Linked DNA regions of Spirulina subsalsa PCC 9445. The main gene of each other region encodes a partner of the protein of the gene in region 2 in a complex. Links are inferred from orthologs where the notes say so. Each region holds a gene or a part of one and is shown on either strand. Other genes may lie near its edges.

Region 1 (3,095 bases), 2.3 Mb from region 2 along the record:
AGTCTAGACCGAGGCAGAATTAGCCCTATACACTCTCTTACAACCTCGATCCAGCCTGACCGGACAATTTTCCGATTATTTTCACCGCAAGAATGGTTCTTGAGCTAATTGTCCTAAATCTACAGACTCTAGGAATTCTTGCCAAGAAGCAGCCAATTCCTGATCATTGGGGGCATTTTGCCGTTTTTGAACCAATCCAGCCAGGGCTTCATGCCAGATGCCTGCTTCCGCAAAGCGTGTTAGATCAGCATTTCCACCCGGACTCAGGAGTTGTTGAGCAAGGGGATCACTTTCATCTAAACGTTGTACCCAACCATCCACAAACACATCACCCGTCGGGTCATTCGCATTACAAGTCAGGAACACATACCAATGATAATTTTCCCCCGTTTTAAGAGCATAGCGTTCTTCTTCCGGCAAACTCATGCTCATAATCCCCGCTTGGTTGGGGTTGTCTAGGGTCACAGAATACACCGTATTTTCATAGCGGTCATTGAGGACAAAGGTTACAGATTCAGCGCGAGTTTCCGGCATATACCAGAAAAATGTGGGATGACTAGACAGGGTTAAAGGCAAAGCCTGTCCGGGAGTTAAGGCTTTTAAGGTCTTCTGACCGGATTCTTGAACTGTGCATCCCCGAGTCCCACCATCGGCGGCACTGCGCGGCGCCCCCCGATCCGGCGGACGAAACTCCATCGCGTGACCGACAGACATTCCTGCGAAACTCAGGGCTGCGGTCAGGAAGGTGGCGATACCAAGTCTAGAATAGGATTTCATGATGTTCTTTCCCATAAACGTCTCCCTCTATTGATTGTACAATTAAGTCTTTAAAGATACTGTGAACAAATGGCTGATCTTTTGTAAAGTGATCCAACTACTTCTAGTTTAACTTGTTTTCAGAGAAATCACTTTTTTTCCCTGCTCCCCCAGACATATCTCCGGCTTAGGATTCTCTCTAGCCCGGCAAAGCTAATGCTTGATCCAAGGATTAATAAGAACTTCCCAGAGAAAAATCCACCAGATTTGATTGATTAATTCTCTTTACACTTTCACCTTCTTAAAATTCTTTTCCGGAAGTTTTTTCTCACCCATTGGGGTGAAATCTGGAGCGGTATTACATGGCCAACAAAAAGCGGGTAGTGAAGCTACCCGCTTTTTGTTGGGGATGTCGTCCGGGTTGAGCCACTGTCTTCAGGCTCAACTTAGAGGATGAAACCTAACGGTCAACTGATCCCATAATTACATCGATACTACCCAAAATTGCCATAATATCGGCAACTTTTACCCCTTTTAAGAGTTGGGGCAGGATTTGTAAATTATTAAAATCCGGTGGACGAACTTTAAAGCGCCAGGGGAAGACATTATCATTGCCGACAATAAACACCCCTAGTTCACCTTTACCACTTTCTAGGCGGACATAGTGTTCTCCTGCGGGAATCTTAAAGGTGGGGGCGACTTTTTTGGCGATGTACTGATAATCAAAGCCGTTAAACTCGGACTTCTTACCTTCCATTAAGCGCTTGGCTTCCAGATTCTCGTAGGGGCCGCCCGGAATCCCTTGACAAGCTTGGCGAACAATCTTAAGGGACTCGCGCATTTCCCGAATGCGCACAAGATACCGGGCGAAACAATCCCCTCCGGTTTCCCACTGCACCTCCCAATCCAATTCGTCATAGCATTCGTAGTGATCCACTTTGCGCAGATCCCACTTTACGCCAGATCCCCGTAACATGGGGCCGGATAATCCCCAGTTAATGGCATCTTCGCGGCTAATAGTGCCGACTCCTTCCACCCGACGGCGGAAAATAGGGTTATTGGTGATTAATTTTTCATATTCATCGATTTTCGGGGCGAAGTAGTCGCAAAAGTCGAGGCATTTGTCAATCCACCCGTAGGGCAGATCCACGGATACCCCACCTACCCGGAAATAGTTGTTATTAATCAAGCGAGAGCCAGAAGCCGCTTCCCAGAGGTCATAAATGAGTTCTCGTTCTCGGAAGATATAAAAGAAGGGGGTTTGCGCCCCTACGTCTGCCAAGAAGGGCCCTAACCAGAGTAAATGGTTAGCAATGCGGTTCAGTTCTAACATGATGACGCGGATATATTGGGCGCGTTTGGGCACTTCAATATCCGCTAACTGTTCCGGTGCATTGACGGTAATGGCTTCATTAAACATCCCGGCGGCGTAGTCCCAACGACTGACGTAGGGAACATACATCACGGTAGTCCGGTTTTCGGCGATTTTTTCCATCCCTCGGTGGAGGTAGCCGATCACGGGTTCACAATCAATCACGTCTTCCCCATCGAGGGTGACGATCAGACGTAAAACGCCGTGCATCGAGGGATGGTGTGGCCCCATGTTTAACACCATGGGTTCGGTTCTAGTTTCTATTTGTGCCATAGATTCGGCAGTGTCCCTCTTATCTGCTGGTTGCTCGAAGACTCGAAAACGCGGTGATAAATCTTCAACGCTTGAGTCGATTGGTTATTGCACATCATCATTGATTATAGGGGACAGTGTAGGCTGAACACTGAATCTGAGGTTGGATTTGCTGGTTTAAGGGGGAGTCGGGATCTTCGACAGACTGTAAAACTATTCGACTATACAACAAAATATTAATTTTTTTTAAAGTTTGGTAATAATTGAGAACCTTGGGTCACAATCTAGGTCAAATAAGGATTAGCTTACACTGGTCATCATGGACTTTCTCTCTAACACGGTTGTTTTATCGCGGATGCAGTTTGCCTTGACCGCTATTTTTCATATGCTGTGGCCTGTATTAACCACAGGTTTGGGGATTTATCTTGTGATTATCGAAGGTCTTTGGTTAAAGACCAAGAACAAAGACTATTATCACCATGCTCGTTTTTGGGTGAAACTCTATGTTCTGAACTTTGGGATTGGTGTTGCGAGTGGGATTCCCATGGGGTTTCAGTTTGGCACCAATTGGGCGCCGTTGTCTGAGGCGATTGGTAATTTTTTCGGGAGTATTATTGGCTTTGAGGCTTCTTGGGCGTTTATGCTAGAGGCGGCCTTTTTGGGAATTATGGTCTTTGGTTGGGAACGAGTTAATCCGATTATTCACTACATCGCG
Region 2 (7,857 bases):
TTTAGCCAGTGATGCTATTCAGTTTATTCTGCGTAAACCGACAGGAGAAGTGATTGCTTCTTACCCAGAGGATGAGACTTTAGTAGCACTGGATGAGGGAGAAATCATTACCTTAGATTCGGGACTTTCTCAGTGGTTAACGAAAGAATCCTTACCCATTATGACACGGAATTCCCGGTCGTTTTATTTCAAAACGATGCAAATCGGGGAAGATATTCCTTGGACGTTGTTTACCTTTGTGCCAGCACGCAGTTATATAGATGTGCTGCAATACCAGTATGTGGTAAGTTTGGGTGTACTGTTGGGCATTTTTGCGATCGCCCTGCTCAGTTCTACCCTCGTTAGTCGCACCCTCGTTAATCCCCTCAGTCATCTGGCCACTGAAACCTCAAACCTGCCCGATAAACTGGCCTCAGACCAAAATTTCAGCCTGCCGGATAGTCCTGTAGTAGAAATTGCCTCCTTGGTGACAAACTTCCAAGATATGGCCGACAAACTCGCCCAACAGTTTCAAGATTTACGTCAAGTGAATAAGGCATTAGGGGAACAAAAAGAAGAACTGAGTATCACCCTAACCAACCTCCAAAACACTCAAGCGCAACTCGTTCAATCGGAAAAAATGGCGGCTTTGGGGCAATTAGTCGCCGGGATTGCCCACGAAATTAATACTCCCCTCGGGGCGATTCGTTCCTCCATTGAAAACATTGATGATTTTTTGAAACGTCACCTCTTAGATATACCTCAATTTTTCCAAAATTTGAGTCCAGATCATCAACAACAGTTTTTACTACTCCTTGAACGAACCAATCAACAACCCTTTGCTATTACCAGCAAAGAAAAACGGAAAATCCGTCGTCAACTGATGGCACAACTAGAAGAGCATAATATTCCCAACAGTGATAGTATTGCCGATACCTTAGTGGACATTGGGATTTACGATAATATCGAATCCTTGATCAAGATGTTACAAGATCCTAAACAAGATCATCTCTTAGAAATGTCCTATCAAATTTCTAGCTTACAACGTAGCACCCAAACCATTGTTACGGCTACAGAACGGGCGGCTAAAGTAGTCTTTGCCCTCAAAACCTATGCCCGCCATGACTATAAAGGGGAACTGTTGAAAGCCAATATTATTGAAGGTTTAGATACCGTTCTGACTCTGTATCATAATCAGTTAAAACATGGGGTAGAAGTGGTGCAGAAATACGAAGAAATCCCCGAGATTCTCTGCTATCCTGATGAACTGAATCAAGTTTGGACTAACCTGATTCACAACGCCCTGCAAGCTATGGAGTATAAGGGAATCCTGACGTTGGAGGTGGGAGTGCGCGATCGCCATATTCAAGTCAACATTACCGACAATGGCAAAGGCATCCCCCCAGAAATCCAAGACAAAATCTTCCAACCCTTTTTTACCACCAAATCCTCCGGAGAAGGGAGTGGATTAGGCTTAGATATTGTTAAAAAGATCATAGACAAACACCAAGGGATGATTAACGTCACATCAGTTCCGGGGAACACCACATTTCAGGTGATGATTCCCCTAGATCAAGGAGAATAATCCTATGCCTAAACCTGTAATCCTCTGCATTGATGATGATCACACTATTGTAGATAGTTTAAGGATTCAACTCAAGAAGTCACTCAATCAGGATTACTTCATCGAAACGGCTGAATCCGGGACAGAAGCCCTTGAAGTAGTCACAGAATTACTGGAGGATCAACATATCATTCCCCTCGTCATTTGTGACTACACCATGCCCGATATTACCGGGGATAAACTCCTGCATAAAATTCATAACTTATCCCCCCGGACTCGCAAAATTATGTTAACAGGTCAGGCTAATTTAGAAGGAGTTGCCTATGCGATTCAATATGCTAATTTATATCGCTATATGTCCAAACCTTGGGAAACTGCCGACCTCATTCTGACCGTTCAAGAAGCCCTCAATCGTTACTGGCAAGATGAAAAGCTGATTCAGCAAAACCAACAACTGACTAAAATGAATCAGACCTTAGAAAAACTCAACACTGAACAAGCTTATTTAATCCAAAAACTACAAGAAAAAGAGAAAATATTAACCACAACCCAAGTCCAACTGATTCAACAAGAAAAAATGTCCAGTCTGGGGCAATTAGTTGCCGGAGTTGCCCATGAAATTAATAATCCCGTTGCCAGCATTACTGGCAACCTGTTTTATATCAAAAACTATTGTTCTGATTTACTTGCTCTTTTTAAACTTTATCAAAACAATTACCCACAACCCATTCCTGAAATTCAGGATTACATGGAAGAAATTGATTTAGAGTATATTCTCCAAGATTTGCCAGAACTGATTCATTCTATGCAGCAGGGGGCGAAACTACTAGAACATATTAGCTCTTCTATGCGAATCTTCTCTCGTTCAGATTATAAACAACAAAAAATTAAATTTGATATCAATAAAGGGTTAGAAAGTACCCTATCTATTTTAAAAAATCGCATTAAAGGCACTCCAAAGCGCCCAGAGATTATTATTACTCAAAACCTTTCAGAAAAAGCGAGTATTACTTGTTTTCCTAGTCAAATTAACCAAGTATTTATGAACTTACTCGCCAATGCCATTGATGCCTTTGACGAACGCCATCAAAACAGGGAATCCGATGCCATCCCCACCACCCCAGACGAAATCCTGATCACGACCACCTTACATCCCGACACAAATCAACTAGAAATCCGGATTAAAGACAATGCTGGGGGAATGCCTGAAGAAGTACAGAAAAAAGCGTTAGAATATTTATTCACCACCAAGCCTTTAGGCAAAGGAACAGGGATTGGCTTGTCAATCGTCAAACAAATTATTGAGGATAATCATAATGGACATCTGGATTTTGTTTCTTCCCTAGGGGAAGGAACAGAGTTTATTATCACCTTACCCATTCATGCTGACATCTAGGAGTATTCCAAATTATGACTAAACCTATTATTTTGTGTGTTGATGATGAGGCAGTTGTTTTAAATAGTTTGAAAATTCAACTCAGAAATGCTTTTCAAGACACTTATTTATACGAAATGGCAGAAAGTGCCAATGAAGCTTTAGAAATTATTGAAGAATATCGCAGTGAAGGAGCAGATGTGATTGTTATTGTTTCTGATTGGTTGATGCCCGGCATTAAAGGGGATGAATTTTTGATTCAAGTTCACCAAAAATATCCGAAAGTGGTTAAAATTCTCTTGACGGGTCAAGCGGATCAAAGTGCCATTGAACGCGCCCGAGAAGAAGCTGAACTACATTCCTATCTTGCTAAACCTTGGAATAGTGATGATCTGATTTATGCCATTCAGTCTGGACTCTCGACTCGTGATAATTGAACGACACAATTACGCCCTGAATTCTTGGCTTTATACAACGCTAAATCTGCTTGTTTGAATAGTTCCCGAATGTCTAAATCTTGAGGGGAAGTTGTAGCGACTCCAATACTCACCGTAATCTGGATAAAACTACACTGTATTGGAATTTTTTCTTGGGCGATGATCTCACAAATAGTTTTAGCCCGATAGGTCGCGTCTTGTAGGCTAGTTTGTGGGAGTAAAAGGGCAAATTCTTCCCCCCCTAATCTCCCTAGAATGTCATGAGGTGTGGCTTGAGATTTGAGCAAATGTGCAACAGATTGTAAGACTAAATCTCCAATATCATGACCAAATGTATCATTAACTTTTTTGAAAAAGTCAATGTCTAGTAATAGTAGAGCGACATCATGGGTAATAGCATTGTTCACTTCTTCACGCCCCCGTTGAAAAAAATAGCGACGGTTATAAAGTCCGGTTAATTCGTCCGTCATCGCCAGTCGAGATAATTGGTCTTCTAGGTGTTTGTGTTGAGTAATATCAATTAAGGTAATAAATATCGAAAGAGTTCCATCAAAGTTAATTAACGTACCGGATATATTTGCCCAAAAAATCTCTCCTTTTGAGTTAAATAATTGGGTTTCAAAATCTTGAATAAAACCTTGTTTTTTTAACGCTTTAAGAATAATATTTCGATCATCTGGTTGAACATAAAAATCTTCAGTTAGATAACCAATTGCCTGATTTCGTCTAACTTTAAAAATTCGAGATGCTTTAGGATTAAGATAGGCAATTTCGCCCGTTTCAAATTGAGAAATCACAATAGGGAAAGGAGAGCTTTCAACTAAGAAACGATATCTTTTTTCTAAAGCCCGTAAACTATTTTCGGTCTGCATTCGTTCCGCTACTTCCTGTCGAATGCGATGATTGAGTTGATAAAAGCGTAAGGCAATCCAAGATACAAACCCTAAAATGCTCGAAATAGTGATGAAGATGAAATAAACCCAGGTGAGGTTAGGTTGAGGATAGCGCTCATAGATAAATCCGGCTAGTGAACTATAGCGCGTGGCAAATCCGAGATCATGATAGATTTGCAGAATATAGTTCCAGCGTCCGGGGTTCATATAGCCGATTTCTACGACATCGGATAAAATGAGGCGCTTGCTGGCTTCTGCTTCATATCTCAGATGCGCCCGACTGTGGCGGGGACTATATTCTGTATAGATTAGCTCAATCATTTCCTCCGGGTGTTCGAGGGCATAAGCCCAGCCTTTTAAGGAAGCATCAAGGAAGGCTTTCACTCGTTGAGGATGGCGTTTAATTTGAGCTTCGGTCGTGAATAAAGTATCGCCATAAAAATCAATTCCTCCCGCCCGAGGATTAAAAATAATGTGGGGGATATTCACTTGCTCTAAAAAAAAAGGCTCGTCGGTTGAGTAACCGGACATGGCATCGACACGGCCATTAATTAAAGAAAGGGGAGTAAAACTATGGGGAACTTGAATGAATTGGTCTAATGCAATCCCTTCGGATTTTAAATAGGCGATGAGTTCGACAGCATGATCTCGTATCATCACTCGTTTGCCGATGAGATCATGAATATGATCTAAGTTGGGTTGGCGACGGGCAATGATAACGGAGGGGGAATGTTGGTAAATAGCGGCGAGAGCGACGACGGGATAGCCTTGATTGCGTAGAAGGACTAAATCAGAACCAGCAATACCGAATTCTGCCTCACCGTTAAGGACTACTTCAACGGGGGGGGTATTTTCGGGCATTTCCTGCATTTGAACATCTAATCCCGCTTGTTCATAATAGCCTTGGGCTTTGGCGGCGTAGTATCCGGCAAACTGGAACTGGTGCCGCCATTTGAGTTGGAGGGTGACGGTTTCTAGGGGGGGAGGAGAGGGACTTTTCGCAAGGGTGGTGTGGGGACTCGAAGGGAAGCCGGGAAGCAGGCACAGGAGAACTGCTACCCCAAAGGCGATCGCACCGGATAAAAACAGAGCAAAGCGATGTTTCAGCACAATAACTGCGTGCAACTCAAAATCAAGGGGATGAGGAAAGCAAAATCAAGGGGAATGTTCTTCCATCATAGTGACTAAATTGGTGAATCATAACCCCCCCTCCTCTCCCTACCCCACAAAAAAGCACCCCCCTCTAGGAAGTGCTGAAAACATTAAGAATTGATTCCTTTTAATAAGCATCTTGTAACTCGTAGAAGTCCGGCGAAATATAATCCTTCCGCAACGGCCAACCGACCCAATCTTCCGGCATTAAGATTCGTTTCAGATTAGGATGTCCTTCAAAAACAATGCCATACATATCATAGGTTTCCCGCTCTTGCCAATCCGCCGCCTTCCAAATCCAATAAACCGAAGGCACTTTAGGATTATCCCGAGGCAAATACACCTTCACCCGCACCTCCTCCGGTTGGGTGACATTATCCCCCACTTTAATTAAATGGTAGAAACTGACCAACTCCTTACCAGGGCCGACATCATACCCCCCTTGACACTGCAAGTAATTAAAGCCATAGGCATATAAAGCCGTAGCAATCGGGATGAGAAACTCCGCATCCACCTTAATTAATTCCACCCCTAAATGATCCTTTTCGAGGGCTTCATGGTCAAAACCATTTTCCGTTAACCACTGAGAAACCGGACCCGCTTCTACAATGGCAGTTGTTTCAACTTGATTTTCTTCTTCAGCCACGATTGACTTCCTCTTTAGATTCTGCAAAACCCGGCGCGACAGGCATTCCGTACCCTTCCGTTAACACCTTCGGGGGAGCTTGACGAGTACCAGATTGGAGATATTCTCCCGTTAAAATCGGTTCAACCGCCACCATATTATGAGTCGTGCTGTAGTAGCGATTCGTTTGAGATTGAACTCTCGCCCGTTCCTGAATCGACTCATTAGCCACCTTTTTGCGCAATTTAACAATCGCGTCCATAATCGCTTCAGGACGAGGAGGACAACCGGGAATATATAAATCCACCGGGATTAACTTATCCACCCCTCGCACCGCACTAGGAGAGTCCATACTAAACATTCCCCCAGTAATAGTACAAGCCCCCATAGCAATCACATATTTGGGGTCAGGCATTTCCTCATAGAGTCGCACCAAAGCCGGAGCCATTTTCATGGTAATCGTTCCCGCCGTGATGATTAAATCCGCTTGTCTCGGACTGGAACGAGGAACAAGGCCAAAACGGTCAAAATCGAAACGAGAACCAATCATCGCCGCAAATTCGATGAAGCAGCAGGCCGTTCCGTATAACATCGGCCAGAGACTCGATAATCTCGCCCAATTATACAGATCATCCACCGTCGTTAGGATGACATTCTCCGATAAATCTTGAGTGACCGTTGTCCGAGCAATAGGATTGAGAATTTTTTCTTTTTGCTGCTGCTCCAAAAGTGCAGCATCCGTTGGGTTATCAGATTTCATGACCATTCCAGCGCTCCTTTTCGCCATGCGTAGACCAGAGCTACTACTAAAATTCCAATAAAAATTAAAGCCTCTACAAAGGCTAGTAGCCCTAATTGATTAAAAGCAACCGCCCAGGGGTAGAGAAAGACCGTTTCCACGTCGAAGACAACGAAGACAAGGGCGAACATATAGTACCGGATATTAAATTGAATCCACGCACCCCCCAAAGGTTCCATCCCAGATTCATAGGTGGTGCGTCGTTCGGGCCCTCCGGTTGGCGGGCGGAGCAGCTTAGAAGCTGTCAGCGCCAAAATGGGGACGGAACTGGCTATGAGCAAAAATCCTAGAAAATATTCGTAACCGCTTAAGTGAAACACTACTGATTTCCCCGTTGCTGATTGCTGAAACTATTGGCTCAGTGTCTGAACACTTTGTTCATTATAGGGGAAGGAACGACCAAAAATAATGGGACACAAGCCCCGCCCTTATAGGGCGGTTCAGTCTGGGTTGTGCGATAAGTTGTGAGTTTGTCCTACTTCATTATTGGCTGGTTGTTGGCTCGTTGTTGGCTCGTTGTTGGGCTTTAGCCCTAAACCAAAGGCGCTAAAGCGCAACTACGAACGAGGGAAACCCTATTTTAGATTTCGTCCCAACCGCCTAAACCCGAAGACATGACATAACTGGTAACTCCCGATTCAAAGAAATTGGCCTTAGTGTTGCCATCAGCTTTGGTGTCCGCGAATTTCTCTAGGTGGGTGTAGGGACTCTTAGTAAACTTGTCTTCCTTGTACAGGGGTTCTAGACCAATGGCACGGAGACGAATATTGGCTAAATATTTGGTGTATTGTTCCGTGCTGGCCTCGGTAATCCCTAGGATTTGGTTGCCGACGATGTGGTTAGTCCACTTGCACTCATGGCGAACAGCATTGTCGAACATCTCATAAATTTGTTCGACAGAGTGAGTAAACGTCGTCATGGCTTCGGGGACTAAACGCTGAAATAAGCGGACATGACTTAATTCGTCGCGGTTGATCATTTTAAAAATGTCAGCACTACCGGGCATCAACATTCGTGAGGCTAAATTGTAGAA
Region 3 (3,271 bases), 2.5 Mb from region 2 along the record:
TCTACCTCAGTCGTTGTGGCCTTCCGTTCCGGGATAAAGTCACGACGGGCGAGAATAATAGCCCCCACCATCGCCATTAACAACAACACCGAAGCCAACTCAAACGGCAAGAGAAAATCACTAAAGAAATGCTTCCCAATTTGGATAATCGTACTACTAGCATTGACCACCGTAGTATCCACCGCCCAAGGAGTCGCCAACACCATCGTACTGAGCAACGCCAATAAACCCACACAAACCAACGCCGTCGCCCCTTGACGAATCCAACGATTGCGCACAGGTTTAAACTCTTCCTTCTTGTTCACCAACATAATGGCAAACAAAATCAACACATTGACCGCCCCCACATAAATCAAAATTTGGGCAGCCGCCACAAAATCAGCATTCAACAGGATATATAACCCCGAAATGCTCATAAATACACCACCCAGCAAAAACGCCGAGTAGACAATCTGATTGAGGAGGACAACCCCCAACGCTGCCCCTAGCATCATCACAGCCAAGATGCCAAAGGAAACAATCTGAACACCTTCCGCTAAATTCACGCCTTTCTGTTCTCCTTCCTGCTGTTAATACTCATGTTCGTTCATCGCGGCTCAAGCCTCACCTAGTCCGAAGACCCCGCCTTCATAGCTTCCATAATTTCTTCCGGACGTTGACCTGCCCGTTGGGAACCGGGGGGTAAATCATGGGGGTCATCCACCCCTTTAGGCAAATAGGCAAACTCTCGCAACGGTGTCACCATGGGGTCATCTGTCACCTTGTAAGGTAAACGACCCAAAGCGACGTTATCATAATTCAACTCGTGACGGTCAAAAGAGGCTAACTCGTACTCCTCCGTCATGGATAAACAATTCGTGGGGCAATATTCAACACAATTCCCACAGAAGATACAAACGCCAAAATCAATACTATAGTGATTGAGTTTTTTCTTCTTGGTTTCCTTATTAAATTCCCAATCCACCACCGGGAGGTTAATTGGGCAAACCCGCACACAAACCTCACAAGCAATACATTTGTCAAACTCAAAATGAATGCGGCCGCGATACCGTTCTGAGGGGATGAGTTTCTCGTAAGGGTACTGTACCGTCACCGGACGGCGCTGCATATGGTCAAAGGTGACAGATAGCCCTTGACCGATATATTTAGCCGCTTGTACGGTTTCTTTGGCATAGTCGCCCACTTGTTTGAGGAACTTAAACATAATTAGCCTCTGTATTTTGCAAATTTTAAGGACTTATGCCTCATTTTAGCCCCCGAAGGCGATGGGGAAAGCCAGTTTCAGGCCGGCCGTTAGGAGTAAATTCACTAAGGCCACGGGGAGTAAAAACTTCCAGCCCAGGTTTAAGAGTTGGTCAATACGGACGCGGGGCAGTGTCCAACGGAGTAAAACGGCGATAAAGACCAGAAAATAAGCCTTGAGAACCGTCATAATGATGCCCAAGGAGGCCGTCACCACTTGTAACCAAGGGGTTGTTTCACTAATGCCTAACCAGCCGGCGAGGGAGTCTAGGGGAATGGGGAATTCCCAACCGCCGAGGTACAGAATAGAGACAATCAGGGCGGATAACACGAGGTTAATATAAGACCCTACATAGAAGAGGGCGAAGCGCATTCCGGCGTATTCCGTTTGATACCCGGCGACTAATTCCTCTTCGGCTTCTGGTAAGTCAAAGGGTAAGCGTTCACATTCGGCGAGGGCTGCAATCCAGAAAATTAGGAAACCGACGGGTTGCCGCCAGACATTCCAGCCTAAAATCCCGTAGCCGGACTGTTGCTGCACGATGTCAATGGTGCTTAAGCTGTTGGACATCATGGCGACGGCTAAGACGGCCAAGGCGAGGGGGATTTCATAACTAATGGATTGGGCGGCGGCGCGCAATCCCCCTAAGAGGGAGTATTTATTGTTGGAGGCATAGCCCGACATTAACAAGCCGATGGGGGCAATACTGGAGAGGGAAATCCAGAGAAAAATCCCTACGTTGAGGTCGGTAATCAGGAGGTTTTGTCCAAACGGCACAATGAGGAAGGACAAAATCACGGGGATTACGACCAAGACGGGACCCAAGGTGAACAGCCAACTGTCGGCTTGGGCGGGAACAATATCTTCTTTGAAGACCAGTTTCAGACCGTCGGCAACGGGTTGTAGTACGCCGAGGGGTCCGGCATATTCTGGACCAATACGTTGCTGGGCGGCGGCGGAAATTTTCCGTTCTAGCCAGACGCTCACGAGGACTCCAACCACTGCCCCAATGACCATTAATATCATGGGCAGGGGGAGCCAGAAGACTTTGGCAATTTCTGGGGGAATTCCCAGTTGTTGGAGGGATTGTATAAAACTTCCTTGTAGGTCAATTCCTGAATTCATCGATTTTGAGTCACTTTAAGGGCATTGTGGGCTGGGTAAGGGGGGATATGATGCCTAAACCAGCCAAAACAGGTTATTTCAGTTTGTTATCAGCGAATCAGTCTTTAGTATATCGTTCAATGTTTCCCTCTCTGGTGGGGGGAGGGGAGAAAATCTACTTATGGGGGGATTCGGAAACATTTTAAGGTTGCCTATTACCTATTACCTCTCCCCTGCTCCCCTGCCCCCGACTCTCGGACTTATTCAGCAAGCCCTACTAAGTCCCTATTCTCTCTTGCCTAGTCCCCATCCCGTTGTGGGTGGGATAGTTGACTTTCTGTCCACTGGGGAAAAAAGAGTTCTCAACAGAGGATAGACTTAAAAAGTCAATGGCTGCCCGGGTTTCTGGAGAGCCTATTGTAAAAAATTCCCATTCTAAACTGCAACTCTCAGTGAGGTTTAAATCCTATGAATAATGCACTACGCAATGGTTCTGCTTCTTTGGACTATTCAAGGTTACAAGGGTTGAGTGAACTGTGGCCAATTTTGGTGGAAAATTATGGTGAAATTATTGCCCTCCATGACCCCCACAGTAAACCGGAGGTGATTTTAACCTATGCCCAACTCTATGAAAAAATTAAGCAGTTTGCGGCGGGGCTGCAAGGGTTGGGGGTGAAACCCCATGATAAGGTGGCTTTGTTTGCGGATAATAGTCCCCGGTGGTTTATTGCGGATCAGGGGATTCTGTTGGTGGGGGCGGCTGATGCGGTGCGCTCGTCTCAGGCGGAACGGCAAGAGTTACTGTACATTTTTGAGCATAGTGATAGCACCAGTTTGGTGGTGCAAGATTTAGCCACTTTACGGAAGTTACAGCCGGACTTGGCGGATTTGCCTGTGCAGTTTGTGGTTTTGTTGTCCGATGAA

Evidence for each region. The genes of interacting proteins can lie anywhere in the genome.
Region 1: the proteins of SPI9445_RS0105580 (region 2) and SPI9445_RS0115815 are in contact, whole or in part, in a cryo-EM structure (PDB 6KHJ), measured with the Thermosynechococcus vestitus proteins. The link is inferred for Spirulina subsalsa PCC 9445 from one-to-one orthologs. Residues at the interface, in WP_011056552.1 of Thermosynechococcus vestitus: Leu46, Met47, Tyr48, Thr50, Ala51, Cys52, Phe54, Ile55, Glu56, Ala58, Ala59, Ile61, Gly62, Ser63, Arg64, Phe65, Asn76, Pro78, Thr89, Thr91, Lys93, Met94, Ala97, Leu101, Met123, Phe124, Ser126, Asp127, Ser128, Tyr129; in WP_011057128.1 of Thermosynechococcus vestitus: Pro17, His18, His19, Pro20, Ser21, Met22, Val25, Arg27, Met29, Thr31, Ile38, Asp39, Cys40, Glu41, Pro42, Val43, Ile44, Gly45, Tyr46, Leu47, His48, Arg49, Gly50, Met51, Lys53, Ile54, Asn57, Arg58, Pro65, Tyr66.
Region 3: the proteins of SPI9445_RS0105580 (region 2) and nuoH are in contact, whole or in part, in a crystal structure (PDB 6Y11), measured with the Thermus thermophilus proteins. The link is inferred for Spirulina subsalsa PCC 9445 from one-to-one orthologs. Residues at the interface, in WP_096411117.1 of Thermus thermophilus: Arg16, Glu17, Gly18, Leu24, Leu27, Val28, Trp30, Gly31, Arg32, Asn34, Ser35, Trp37, Thr54, Asp55, Ala56, Asp59, Ala61, Arg62, Phe63, Gly64, Glu66, Val67, Phe68, Arg69, Ala70, Ser71, Arg73, Gln74, Ala75, Asp76; in WP_096411122.1 of Thermus thermophilus: Arg36, Val44, Arg45, Met46, Gly47, Pro48, Asn49, Arg50, Val51, Leu57, Gln58, Ala61, Asp62, Ile64, Lys65, Ile67, Phe68, Lys69, Glu70, Ile72, Val74, Glu223, Ala224, Glu225, His233, Thr234, Glu235, Tyr236, Ser237, Trp241.

Annotation. Positions count from the first base shown.
Region 1 is NZ_JH980292.1:3,473,464-3,476,558, reverse strand. Bases 310-3,095 are described here. They hold SPI9445_RS0115815 (NAD(P)H-quinone oxidoreductase subunit H), read right to left. Parts: upstream 2,402-3,095; coding sequence 1,217-2,401; downstream 310-1,216. Other genes in these bases: SPI9445_RS0115810 (cytochrome ubiquinol oxidase subunit I), read left to right, coding at 2,700-3,095; SPI9445_RS25855 (DUF928 domain-containing protein), read right to left, coding at 310-777. Also shown: more of SPI9445_RS25855, read right to left, coding at 82-309.
Region 2 is NZ_JH980292.1:1,171,818-1,179,674, reverse strand. What follows is about bases 4,913-7,857. They hold SPI9445_RS0105580 (NADH dehydrogenase subunit K), read right to left. Parts: upstream 6,786-7,857; coding sequence 6,039-6,785; downstream 4,913-6,038. Other genes in these bases: ndhC (photosynthetic/respiratory NAD(P)H-quinone oxidoreductase subunit C), read right to left, coding at 6,782-7,144; SPI9445_RS0105585 (NAD(P)H-quinone oxidoreductase subunit J), read right to left, coding at 5,528-6,046; SPI9445_RS0105590 (diguanylate cyclase), read right to left, coding at 4,913-5,358. In the rest of the region: SPI9445_RS27365 (sensor histidine kinase), read left to right, coding at 1-1,564; SPI9445_RS0105600 (hybrid sensor histidine kinase/response regulator), read left to right, coding at 1,569-2,939; SPI9445_RS0105595 (response regulator), read left to right, coding at 2,954-3,355; more of SPI9445_RS0105590, read right to left, coding at 3,325-4,912. UniProt on the Escherichia coli protein: NDH-1 shuttles electrons from NADH, via FMN and iron-sulfur (Fe-S) centers, to quinones in the respiratory chain. The immediate electron acceptor for the enzyme in this species is ubiquinone.
Region 3 is NZ_JH980292.1:3,644,713-3,647,983, forward strand. The notes cover bases 310-3,271. They hold nuoH (NADH-quinone oxidoreductase subunit NuoH), read right to left. Parts: upstream 2,369-3,271; coding sequence 1,250-2,368; downstream 310-1,249. Other genes in these bases: SPI9445_RS0116620 (NADH-quinone oxidoreductase subunit J), read right to left, coding at 310-545; ndhI (NAD(P)H-quinone oxidoreductase subunit I), read right to left, coding at 608-1,204; SPI9445_RS0116640 (AMP-dependent synthetase/ligase), read left to right, coding at 2,816-3,271. In the rest of the region: more of SPI9445_RS0116620, read right to left, coding at 1-309. UniProt on the Escherichia coli protein: NDH-1 shuttles electrons from NADH, via FMN and iron-sulfur (Fe-S) centers, to quinones in the respiratory chain. The immediate electron acceptor for the enzyme in this species is believed to be ubiquinone.